DNA from 3 places in the Paenibacillus sp. 23TSA30-6 genome. Region 1 is predicted to be linked to each of the others. Evidence: riboswitches for the same ligand, from Rfam matches in the RefSeq annotation. Region 1 holds a riboswitch; each other region holds the start of a gene.
What was found. Region 1 has a riboswitch for cobalamin ahead of E0698_RS14270 (hypothetical protein). Riboswitches for the same ligand answer to the same signal wherever they lie in the genome.

Region 1 (3,834 bases):
CGACCTGCCACCGCCTGTGCAAATTCCATCAGCTCCTGATTCCCCTCCGGGTCCCGACTTCCATGTCCAACCAACAATATTGCATTCACTGCTGTATTTTCCTCCTCATCAAAATAGGGATGACCTGCAAGACGCCCTATTTTATCTATATGCTTACATCCATAAAAACAGGCTTTCTAGCCCATTAATCGCCACAGACGGCATTCACTTCCACTATTGCAGGCGCATCTTCATGCCGAAAACCCGCTACCACGCCCACACGCTTGAAAAATTTATGAAAACGCTCGTTCGGATGCCCTTTTTCCTTATATTCAGCGATGACGTTCTCAACGATATCCGTAATCTGATCCCCCGGAATGCCCTCTGCCACAGGTTGAGCGGCATGAGCGTTGCGTCCGAATTTTTTGCCGCCGAGGAACAGATCATATCCTCCCTTGCGGTACACAATCCCGATATCCTCCAGCACCGCTCCATAGCAGGCCATACCGCAGCCGTTCAAAGCAATGCTCGTTTCCTTGGGTGCCTGCAATCCGCCCAGTACAACCTGTAGATGCTCCGCCACAGGCACAGCGTCATCCTTCTCCATATTGCAGAAGTCGCACGCCTTCACCTTAAACACATCGCCAATCGGCATCACGATGAATCGTTCATCCCGTAGCCGCCCTACCAGCTCCTCCGGGTCCGCGCACGGCACGCGCAGCACGATCTGGTGATCCGGCGTGTACTCCAGCTCGCCTTCATCACCCGCTACCTCGGCGAGCAGCGCCATCTGGCGAGCGGTGAACTTCTTGTTTCCCACGCCGGGGGAAACGCCCACCTCAAACAGCGCAGGCTTGCCAAAGCTGCCTGTCGCTGTCCCGGCCGTAGCCGCCGCTCCGGCCACGGCTGCCGTTCCGGCGACGCTCACGGCGGGCGCTTGCCCGTTCCAGCGCGCACTCGCTTCGCCCGGCAGCTTGCCGCCCGCAGCGAGGCGGCTCAGCGCCTCCGCTGCCAGCGATGCCGGGGCCGCCCCGGCTTGCACGGCAGCCACCGCTTGCGGGCGTGCCTGCGTGGCAACCGCAGCAGCACCGCTCGCGGAAGGCGCGGGCGCGGTCCCGCCAGCACCCGCAGGGGCTGGCACTGCGGGTGCTGCGCCTGTCTGCGACGCATTCAGCGCGCGATCCTCTTCCGCACCCAGCGACCACGGCTCCGCTTCCGTGCGGAGCCGCTGATGCGGCTTGAGCGCCTGCTCGGTCGCACCCAACGTATACTTGCGCTGATACCCGCGCGGCGTCACGATCAGACCGTCATACACCATCGTCGAAGAATTGCCGATGATGACGGTCGTCAGCATACCGATATCATGGTTGAGCATGTCCTCCAGCGTCGTCACAATTACTTGCTGACGGTCGCGATAAGCACTCTTCACCAGCCCGACGGGAGTCTGCGGATCACGGTAACGCAGCAAAATGGACTGCGTCTCAACAATCTGGCGTGTACGCCGACCACTGCGCGGATTGTACAGTGCAATGACAAAATCCGCCGAAGCTGCCGCTTCTACACGTTTCACAATCGTCTCCCACGGGGTCAAATGGTCACTCAGACTGATCGTGCATGCATCATGCATGACGGGCGCACCCAACAGCGAAGCACAGGACTGAATCGCCGATATTCCCGGCACGACTTCTACCTCAACCCCGTCCTCACGGCGCCAGCCCTTTTGCATCAGCACTTCGTACACTAGCCCGGCCATGCCATATACGCCTGCGTCTCCACTGGAAATGACGGCTACCTTCTTGCCCATCTCCGCCTGTCGAACCGCCTCCTGCGCACGGCTCACTTCCTCTGTCATGCCTGTGCGCACAATCTCCTGTCCGTTCAACAACGGGCGGATCAGATCTACATAGGTGTTGTAACCGATAATGACCTCACTCTCGGCCAGCGCGTCCAGCGCCCGTTTGGTGATATGTTCCATATCCCCCGGTCCGAATCCAATCACGAGCAATTTCCCTAATGGGCTCATCGTTATCCTCCTTCTTAAATCTAGGCTATGTTTTCCACACTTCTATCTATTTCACTTATATATGGACATCCTGTAACTCAAAAAAACCCATCCTGCCCGGATGGGTTTCCTATGTACGCATCGTATCATCAGACGGACACAGCATAAGAAGACACTTCTTGTCTTCCGCCATCGTGCCGTTGCTTTCCATCTGCCTGTTCACGCTTGAAATGCTTCTGCATGTTCAGCTCCACGCAAACCTGCAACCAACATGGAAAAAGCAGCGTGCGCCTGATTTCCTGATTTCGTACACCCATCCTCTCCGCGAAGGTTAACGGTGCATACAGATCAAGGTAGGTCTCCTGGCTCGGCATCAACAGATTTTTTCGTCTTCCCCGTTTTCTCACGAGTGACGTCTGAAAAAATCCTCTTCCTTACAGTGGCGGGACCGCTCGGGACTTGCACCCGATTCCCTGTTACCCTTCGCTATCACAAAGGCACCTTGTCTGTCCGCTATTTGATTATGGGTCTTATCATAACCTTGGCTCAATCAGTTGTGCAAGCATGAAAAACGCTTTATTTCAAGTTCTCTGCCTTATTTTTTAACATATGCAACAATTCGTCCGGGTCCGCAGAGATACTCAGCAGCGTTGGATGGTCAACTCCGGTAAATCCCTCGCGCACACTATGACGCACCATTTCCGCCAACGGGTCAAAATATCCGTTCACATTCAGCAGCCCGATGGGCTTGCGATGAATGCCGATTTGCGCCCAGCACAGCACCTCGAACAGCTCTTCAAATGTTCCCAATCCCCCCGGAAGGGCAATAAAGGCATCCGCCATTTCGCTCATGACCGCTTTGCGTTCATGCATGCTTGCCACCTCAATAAATTCGGTGACTCCCCGGTGAATAATCTCTGCATCGAATAACAGGGTCGGCATAATCCCGGTGACCTGACCGCCCCCGGCCAGCATCGCATCTGCGACCTCACCCATCAGCCCCTTGCTGGAGCCTCCATAGATCAGACGAACATGATGTCGGGCCATAGCCTCTCCAAGCTTGCCTGCCTCCTGAAGATATACCGATGAATGTCCGGGTCTGGACCCGGCAAATACACAAATGGAATTCATAATGTCTCAGCTCCTGTTCTGGTATCCCGCATCGAGGCTTTTTCATTATATTAAATAAATATTTTCGTTATAACAAAAACTTCTGTCGATGCATTTCCAACAAAAAAAGATAAAGACCCTGTAGGCCCTTATCTTTATTTTACCCTTTATCGCAAGGATATAGGTTAGTTTTCAGTTCACAACTTCAAGACCGTAGCCGTGCACCGAGGCGCTATGCTCAAAATATCTTCCCAGCTCCACCATCATCGCGCCCATTCGTTCCTCCACTGGAAACACGATCCGTTCAATACCTTCCTCCAAAATGGACTGCGCCGTCACCTTGCCTACCGACACAGCGATCACATCATGGCGAAAAGCTTCCAACACGTCTTCCATCTGCTTCTGTTCCCTCGCATATTGGCACAAAAAGCGGATTTGCGGACCACTGGTGAACGTAACTGCATCAACATTACGACTTACAATATCCGCTAGCAGTGCTTGCAAATTCGCTTCCTCGGGTGGAATATGCTTATAAGGGAGTACCTGCCGGGTAACTGCCCCCTGCTCGTCCAGCCATTTCACCAGCCGTGGGGTCGGATCACCATGCAACTGCAACAGCACTTCCTTCCCCTTCAGATCATACGGCGCAAAAGCACGCGTCAACCCGTCCAAACTTCCATCCTCGTCCCGTACATCTGGTATGAAGCCACGCTTTTTGAGTCCATTGACCGTCTTGTAGCCGC
Region 2 (3,834 bases), on a different contig from region 1:
GGATATGATCAGAACGGATAGCTTCGTTGCATCTACATTAACCCCCATATGAGCTGCCTGACGTTCACCCAAAGCCAGAATGTTCAGCACTCGTGCCCGGTTCCACAGAAACACCAGCCCAATGACCACATAAGGCAAAAGGATGCCTGTATACGACCAGCCGCGCAGACTAAGGCTCCCCATTGTCCAGTACAATATTTCGTTGACCGTCTCCTTCGACATGGCTGTCAGAAAAGAAACAACCGCACCCAGAAAAGATTGCATCACCACGCCCGATAAAATAAGGCTTTGCGTCGGAATTTTTCCCCCTTCCCGCGCCAACGTCAGCACCATCCACAACGTCAGCATTCCGGTCGTAAATGCCACCAGCGGCAGTGTCCATACGCCTACAAACGAAAATTGAAGCCCCCAATAAATCAGCACTGCTGCCCCTACCGAAGCACCCGAGGATACCCCCAGCGTGTACGGATCAGCCAGCGGATTGCGCAGCACACCTTGAAATCCGGCTCCCGCCAGCGCAAGCGCTGCGCCTACCAGCATTCCCAGTAAGACACGCGGCAGTCTGATCTTCAAAATAATCTGCTCTGTGGATGGATTCCAATCCGGTGTAAACGTCTCACCTAACCACGGCAGATGGTTGACCAGAATACCCGTGATCTGGCTGACGGGAAGCTTGGCCGAGCCGATGCCGAGACAGAGCAACAGCGTCAGCAGCAATAAGGCAAGACCTGCCCCTCCAAAGCCGATCAGTCTACGACTCATTTGAAAATTTCAGGATACACGCCCTTGGCCACTTCCTTGAGACCTTCCGTTACACGCGGACCCGGACGACTGATCAGATTATCATCCACGGCAAACACCCGGTTTTGACGAACAGCCGATATTTGATCCCATCCACTACGGGCTTTGATAATATCGCCGAGCGTCTGGCCTGTTTTGTCGTCCTTGACATTTTTGCTGTATAATATTACGTCCGGATTCGCCGCTATAATATTTTCCTCACTGATCTGGTACCAGCCCTTTTGGGTTGCAGCGACATTTTCCCCGCCCGCCAAAGAAATCAGCTCATCCATAAACTCTCCCTTGCCAACCGTCCAGCCGGGTGAAAATTCGACGTATACTCTCAGCTTCTGCCCTTTGCCGATATTTTTAACACCGTCTTTCACTTCCGCAACATCTGCTCTCATCTTGTCGGTTACCGCTCTCGCTTCTTTCTGATGATCGGTAATTTTCCCATATAGTTCGATGTTAGCCATGACATCTTCAACCGTTTTCGGCTCCGTTTTAAAAATCATAATTCCCATGTCACGCAGCTTGGTTGTCGCCTGCTCACTGAGTGATATCCCTGCAAAAACGACTTCCGGATTCGCAGCAATGATCGCCTCTTCATTCGGCTTCATAATACCGCCCACTTTGGGCTTCTTTTTAGCCGCTTCCGGGTAATCCGAATAGTCGGATACGCCGACAATTTCCTTATCCAGTCCGATGGCGAACAGCGCCTCGGTTTCAGCCGGGGAGACGGAAACGATTTTGTCCGGCGCTTTTTTGAACGTAAATTCCTGTCCGGTCGCATCCTTAATGGTCAGCGGGTAGACCGTTTTGCCCGGAGGCTCCTGAGCGGTTGCCGTCTGTCCCGGTTGCTGTGAGGCTTGATCCCCTTTATTTTCAGCGTTCTTTCCGTTAGCTCCACATGCACTCAGCACAACCGCCAAGACCAGAGCCAATAAGCCTGTAGTCCAGACCTTTATTCTATTCCCTGCCATGATTTACACCCCTCCATATAAATTCTTTTAAGAGCGTCACTTGAACATCATCCGATATCTGCTAAATCCAGCCTTCTTTTCCTTTCAAAAAACCCCTGCATCCTCAGATAAGGACACAGGGGTCACGTTAGCGCAGATCGTACGCAGGCGGCAGTTTCTTCCGCATGGACAGTCACTGCGAACACGTCATCCTTTCCTCGAAGGACTATGGTGACAGGCGGACGGGCAGGTATCCTGACTTACAGAAACATGCGACAGCCTACTGCTGCTTTATATGCTTTGTGGCACATAAAGCAGAGCGGGCTGGCATTTTTCCATTTACAGTGGCGGGACCGCGCCGGATTCACACCGGCTTCCCTTTTAACAGCGCACCGGAAAGAACCCGAGGGTTTCATCCCGCTGCACCGACCTCGTCTGCTGGATATTTGATGTAGTGTTGGTCAAGCCGTTCTTTTACTTGATGATTATAGGTTAAAAAAGACTGGCTTACAACCCAAACCGCCTGTTCACCTGCCCCTATCTGACCTAAAAAGAAAACACCTCTCCTATCCACTGGTGTCGTTCTCCCAGCCTCAACCGAATCGTAATTGCCGCTCCTGGCTTCGGATTCAGACTCCAAAAATCATGACCCGGTACCAGCATACAAGCCAACTGACGAATCACTCCACCATGCGTGACGACCAGAACAGAAGGTGGGGCATCAGGCATGCCTGTTTTCTGAACATCCATCATTTTACGCCACTCATACAAAGAGTCTAGGAATTCATCGAGGCGGTTCACAAAGTCTGCCCAAGGCTCTCCCCCCGGCGGCGTAATTCGCTGCGGCTCATCAATCCACGCTCGATACAACGCCACATCCTTGAGCATATCATACGTTTTTCCATCCCATTCCCCAAAATGAAGCTCTCTCAGACGTGGTTCCATGATGGCAGACCTAGCGGAACTATTAGATAGGAAACGTTCAGACTCCCATTTGGATGTCAGCTCCAACCGTGATTCCGGTTTCAATTCGAAGGGGGTTCCCTCTCCAAGCTCTGGTCCCAGTTCCGATTTCGGCAAAATGATCTGCAAGGTCTGACGACAACGTATCAAGTCACTGCAATAGATTCGGGCAAAGGAATGCCTCTGTAATTTTTCCCGCAAAGGCTCTAATTCTTGCTCTGCTCCCGGTAGCAATCCCAGATCGGAGTGCCCCAGGTATCGACGTTCCCTGTTCCATAAGGTTGTGCCGTGCCGCACCAGCACAAGTTCCAAGTCCCACTGCTGATGTTCTGTAAAATAATGCTTCAAGGTCATATCGCTTCCTGCTCTATTGGCAGCATTCGGTGTGTCACGCTTCACTGTATCCACCCCAGTGCATAGCATCCGGCGGACACGAACAGACACAATCCCGCAAACATGCTGGACACGGCAAACATCAGCCGGATCGTATGCCGGATATCATCCGGCTCCATCGGTCGCACCAGCTCTCCCATATATGCGCGAAAGGAGCGCACGCTATGATATACATTATAGCCTCCGAGGCGAATCCCCAGTGCACCCGCAACTGCTGATTCCGGAAAGCCGCTGTTTGGACTGGGATGCAGCCGCGCATCTCGCCTTACCATACGCCAGCTACGTCCAGCATCATGCCCATAAACCCACGCTGTTACTACCAGCATACCCGCTGTCAGGCGTGCCGGAATGTAATTAGCGACATCATCCAGACGTGCCGAGGCCCAGCCCAAATGCAGATACTTTTCATTTTTGTAGCCAACCATGGAATCGAGGGTATTCACGGCACGATAAGCCAGCGCTAATGGTGCTCCCCCAATCAGAGCATAAAAAAGCGGGGAAATAATCGCGTCCACGATGTTTTCAGCCACCGTTTCGACGGTACCGCGCACAATCTCAGACTCATCGAGCTGCTGCGTATCCCGCCCGACGATCATTCCCAGCTCCCGGCGTGCCGCAGGCAGATCACCCGCCTTTAATTCGCGATACACTGCCAGTCCGGCGTCCTTTAGTCCTTTGGAAGCAATCGTGGTGGCGATCAGCACTATTTCCGCGCCGACAGACAGCCACGGATGAA
Region 3 (3,834 bases), on a different contig from region 1:
TTTTCACTCCAAATACATTATCAGGGTGAACAATAAACGACTGCGGCAAATCGGTATTAATGATATCCAGCGCTTGCAGTGTCACAGCATTACGTTGCGCTGTATCCTTCGCCAGCTTCAAGCTGCCAAGAAGGTTCTCCAGCGGTTTGGAACTATAACGGCTTACATTGGCTTCGCTTTTAGAGGAATAAAACATGTCCATAAAATATTGCGGCTCCCCCGTATGGGCAGTCAGCATGCTGTACATGGCAAAATCCCAATCGTTTTTGGTCAGTGCCTCGTCGATATTTTCCACCTTGCGAATCTTCACCTGGATGCCCTCCTTCAGCAGTTGGCTCTGAATCACCTCAGCCATCACCGAAAGCTCTGGACGTTGAGGAAAGGTCAGCAACGTAACTTCGAACGGCTTGCCTTGCTTGGTCCATGTGCCTTGGGCATCCTTCTTCCAGCCATCCTTAGTCAATAGCTGCTCGGGCGTTCCGTCCAGCGCTTTACGCTCGACCTTACCGAAGGGGAGAATGCTCGGGAATGGGCTGCTTGCCTCCGTACCATAGCCTCTCATGATCGCACTCACAATGGATGCACGTGGTATCAAGCTGTCCACTACTTTGCGGTTCGCGGCATCCTTGAACAGAGACGACTCCATGTTATACACGATCATATGGGTGCGCAAAGAGGGAGCCGACAGCACTTGCAGCTTATCGTTCTTTTTCAATACCTCCGCGTTATCCACCGGAATATCGGTCGCTACATCTACTTCGCCGGATTGCAGCGCCAGCAGGCGCGAATTGCCGTCCGTAATGAACTTCATCGTTGCTTCAGCCAGCCGGGCCTTCTCGCCCCAATATCCGTCATAACGCTCTACGACCAAGGATTGATCCTTGTTGAACGCTTTAATTTTAAAAGCACCTGTCATCGCAGGGTAGCTCTGCTCATCCTTTATAGACGCTACATCCAGCACAATCGTCGATGGATCCGCCAGATTGGACACCAGCGCCGCATTCGGCTGGTTTGTCGTAATTTTCAACACCAGCGGCTCGGTTACGTCAATTGACTTTACATCTAGCAAATCCTTTGCCAGATGGCTTTTCTCAATGGAGCGCAGCAGGGAAGCTTTTACACTTTCCGCGTCCATACTCTTTCCGTTATGAAAAGTGACCTTATCCTGCAAGCTGAACGTCCAGACTGTGGGGCTATCCTGCTTCCATTCCTTGGCCAGCCAAGCCTCAGGCTCCAGCTTTTCATTCAAACGGACAAGTGTCTCGCCTGCGCCAGAACGCATAACATCCCAGCTATTATCGCCATGCGGGTCAACGCCTGACGGCTTCCACGTATACGCCATCACCAGCTTTTTGTCCGTTGTGGACTGTTGTGCGAATGTGTTTTCGCCCTTGTCGGAGCTGTCCGCCGTCTTATTAGTTGTGGAGCATCCCGCAAGAGCCATAACTGCCAGTAGCAGCATCACCCCTGTGCATATGGACCATGAACGCTTTTTACGATTGCTTATCATCCTATTTATCCCCCTCTATCTTGTCATTCACAAATACCTAACGCAAAAAAAGCATCCCGGACCGCCTGATCAGCAGTCAGAAATGCTTTCATTATAAAATGCCAAAGCTCACCTCAAAGCACCTCTAATCATAGAAGGGATCGGATCGGTTTCAGACATTCCGTAAGCAGCACGCCCAACCACCTCCCCAGCATCCCGTGGGTCTGACAGTGATGTTAAAACAGGCAGGTCTCCTGACTTCAGGCGTATCTTTCAGGCCTTCCCGGTTCTTCACAGTTCCAGTGGCTATTCCGAAAGCTACAGCAATTCCCTGCTGATGCCTGTATACAGTGGCGGGTCCGTGTCGGAATCTACCGAACTTCCCTTTTAAGTGAGCACGTACAACAGCCATCTACATGATCTCAACGAAACCCTGTAGATAGAAAGTCCGGCTCACACCTGTTTTCTTCCTTTATTCTTTTTCATTACGATTTAGGACTATCTTATTTTGTTGTTACAGGCTTGTCAACAAATGTCGCATAATAATTTAAATTTGAACGATACGGCGAGAATCAAGGCTATGACTTTGCGTTGCATGCACGCAATGGACGTGATAAAATTAGGTATAGAGATACCCATCGTGTCCGTATACTAAAAAGAGTCTTCGCCGCTACCAACGGCAAAGACTCTTAGGACTTGAAAGGCTGTGGATCACCACGGCGCGCTAAATGCTTAGCTAAACCCACCGTTAGGCGCCTAACCTAATTACGCGGTGGGTTTTCGCTTGTTCCGAAATTTCCGACGTAGCCAGCGATAAAGTTTACGAATACTAAACACCAGGCTTAGTAACGTAACCATCCAACGCAACACATCGTAGCACGACACAAGGTTGACCATCGGCTTCACCCCCTTTCGGGAAGCTGCGCCGTGGTCCGAAAACATCCACCACTATTCAAAATCCATAAGATGGATTATACCACGCCTCTGCCTACCACTCTAGCAAATTCTTCTAATAGAATCTCAAATCCCCATCTTCATACAGGAAGAGGGCTTTATCAATAACTCTATGCCAAAAAGCCGGAAAAAGAGGCTTACGACCTCTCTCCGGCTGTCTTTCTAATCCTAATTATCAAACCTTCTGCGGAACCTCCGACACTGTCACACCTTTGACCGATTCGGCTTGTTTTTTCGTTAAAACGATGTTCAAGACAATCGCCGTGATCGAGCCGGATACGATGCCGTTTTGCAGCAGCATTTTGGCAAAGCTCGGCAGTTGGTCGAACATTTGGGGCAGCACGGCAGAGCCGAGGCCCACCGCAATGCTGCATGCCGCAATCAGCAGATTGCTTTCCTTCCTCAAGTCCACTTCTGACAAAATAGACATGCCCGACGCAGCAACCGAACCGAACATAACGATCATCGCCCCGCCCAGCACAGCATTAGGAATCACTGTCGTCAAGGCAGCCAGCTTAGGCAGCAAACCAAGAACAACCATAATACCACCCGCAGCAAAAATAACGTTCCGCGACTTGACGCGTGTCAGCGAAATCAGACCTACATTTTGCGAGAAAGCCGTGTAAGGAAACGCATTAAAAATACCACCAAGCATAATCGCAAGTCCTTCGGAACGCAGACCATTGACGATTTGCTTCTGCTCCACCTTTTGATCAATCGCCTTGCCTACTGCCAAATAAACGCCCGTAGACTCGACCATGCTGACAATGTTAACGATAATCATCGTACATACTGCCATAATGCTAAACTCAGGCTTACCAAAATAAAACGGCTGCGCAACACTCACCCAAGACGCTTGCGCCACTGGAGCAAAATGCACCATCCCCATCGCATAAGCAACCACCGTACCCGCAAACAGACCGATGAGCACGGAAATCGAGCGTAAAAAGCCTTTTGCCAACCGATTCACAAGCAAAATAACCAGCAAAGTAACTAACGCCAGCAACAAATTACGCGGCTGTCCAAAATCCGCGCTACCCTGACCCCCTGCTACGTTATTCATCGCCACCGGAATGAGGGACAGGCCGATAATCGTAACAACCGAGCCCGTAACCACCGTCGGGAAAAAGCGTAGCAGCTTGCCATACAACGGTGCCGCGAGCACCACGAATATACCTGATAAAATAATGGCTCCGTACGCGGTTGCCAAATTCGAGGTCGACGCAATCGCGATAATCGGACCCACCGCCGTAAACGTACAGCCCAGGATGACAGGCAATCTACTGCCGAAAAACCGCGTGCCCATAATCTGTAATAACGTAGCAATCCCGCAAGTGAACAAATCGGCAGCCACCAGATAGGCCATCTGGGCTGGCGTCAGGTGCAATGCT

Region 2: another riboswitch for cobalamin. It lies ahead of E0698_RS11010 (ABC transporter substrate-binding protein); the one in region 1 lies ahead of E0698_RS14270 (hypothetical protein).
Region 3: another riboswitch for cobalamin. It lies ahead of E0698_RS06430 (ABC transporter substrate-binding protein); the one in region 1 lies ahead of E0698_RS14270 (hypothetical protein).

Annotation. Positions count from the first base shown of each region.
Region 1 is NZ_SLTL01000013.1:139,439-143,272, forward strand. It holds gene E0698_RS14260 (sirohydrochlorin chelatase) at 1-89, opposite strand, end outside; gene cobJ (precorrin-3B C(17)-methyltransferase) at 185-2,002, opposite strand; gene E0698_RS14270 (hypothetical protein) at 2,131-2,355, opposite strand; cobalamin riboswitch at 2,317-2,500, opposite strand; gene E0698_RS14275 (TIGR00730 family Rossman fold protein) at 2,558-3,112, opposite strand; gene E0698_RS14280 (uroporphyrinogen-III synthase) at 3,284-3,834, opposite strand, start outside.
Region 2 is NZ_SLTL01000009.1:196,655-200,488, forward strand. It holds gene E0698_RS11005 (FecCD family ABC transporter permease) at 1-762, opposite strand, end outside; gene E0698_RS11010 (ABC transporter substrate-binding protein) at 759-1,763, opposite strand; cobalamin riboswitch at 1,971-2,164, opposite strand; gene E0698_RS11015 (histidine phosphatase family protein) at 2,289-3,059, opposite strand; gene cbiB (adenosylcobinamide-phosphate synthase CbiB) at 3,101-3,834, opposite strand, start outside.
Region 3 is NZ_SLTL01000005.1:115,250-119,083, reverse strand. It holds gene E0698_RS06430 (ABC transporter substrate-binding protein) at 1-1,510, opposite strand, end outside; cobalamin riboswitch at 1,717-1,920, opposite strand; gene E0698_RS06425 (nucleobase:cation symporter-2 family protein) at 2,619-3,834, opposite strand, start outside.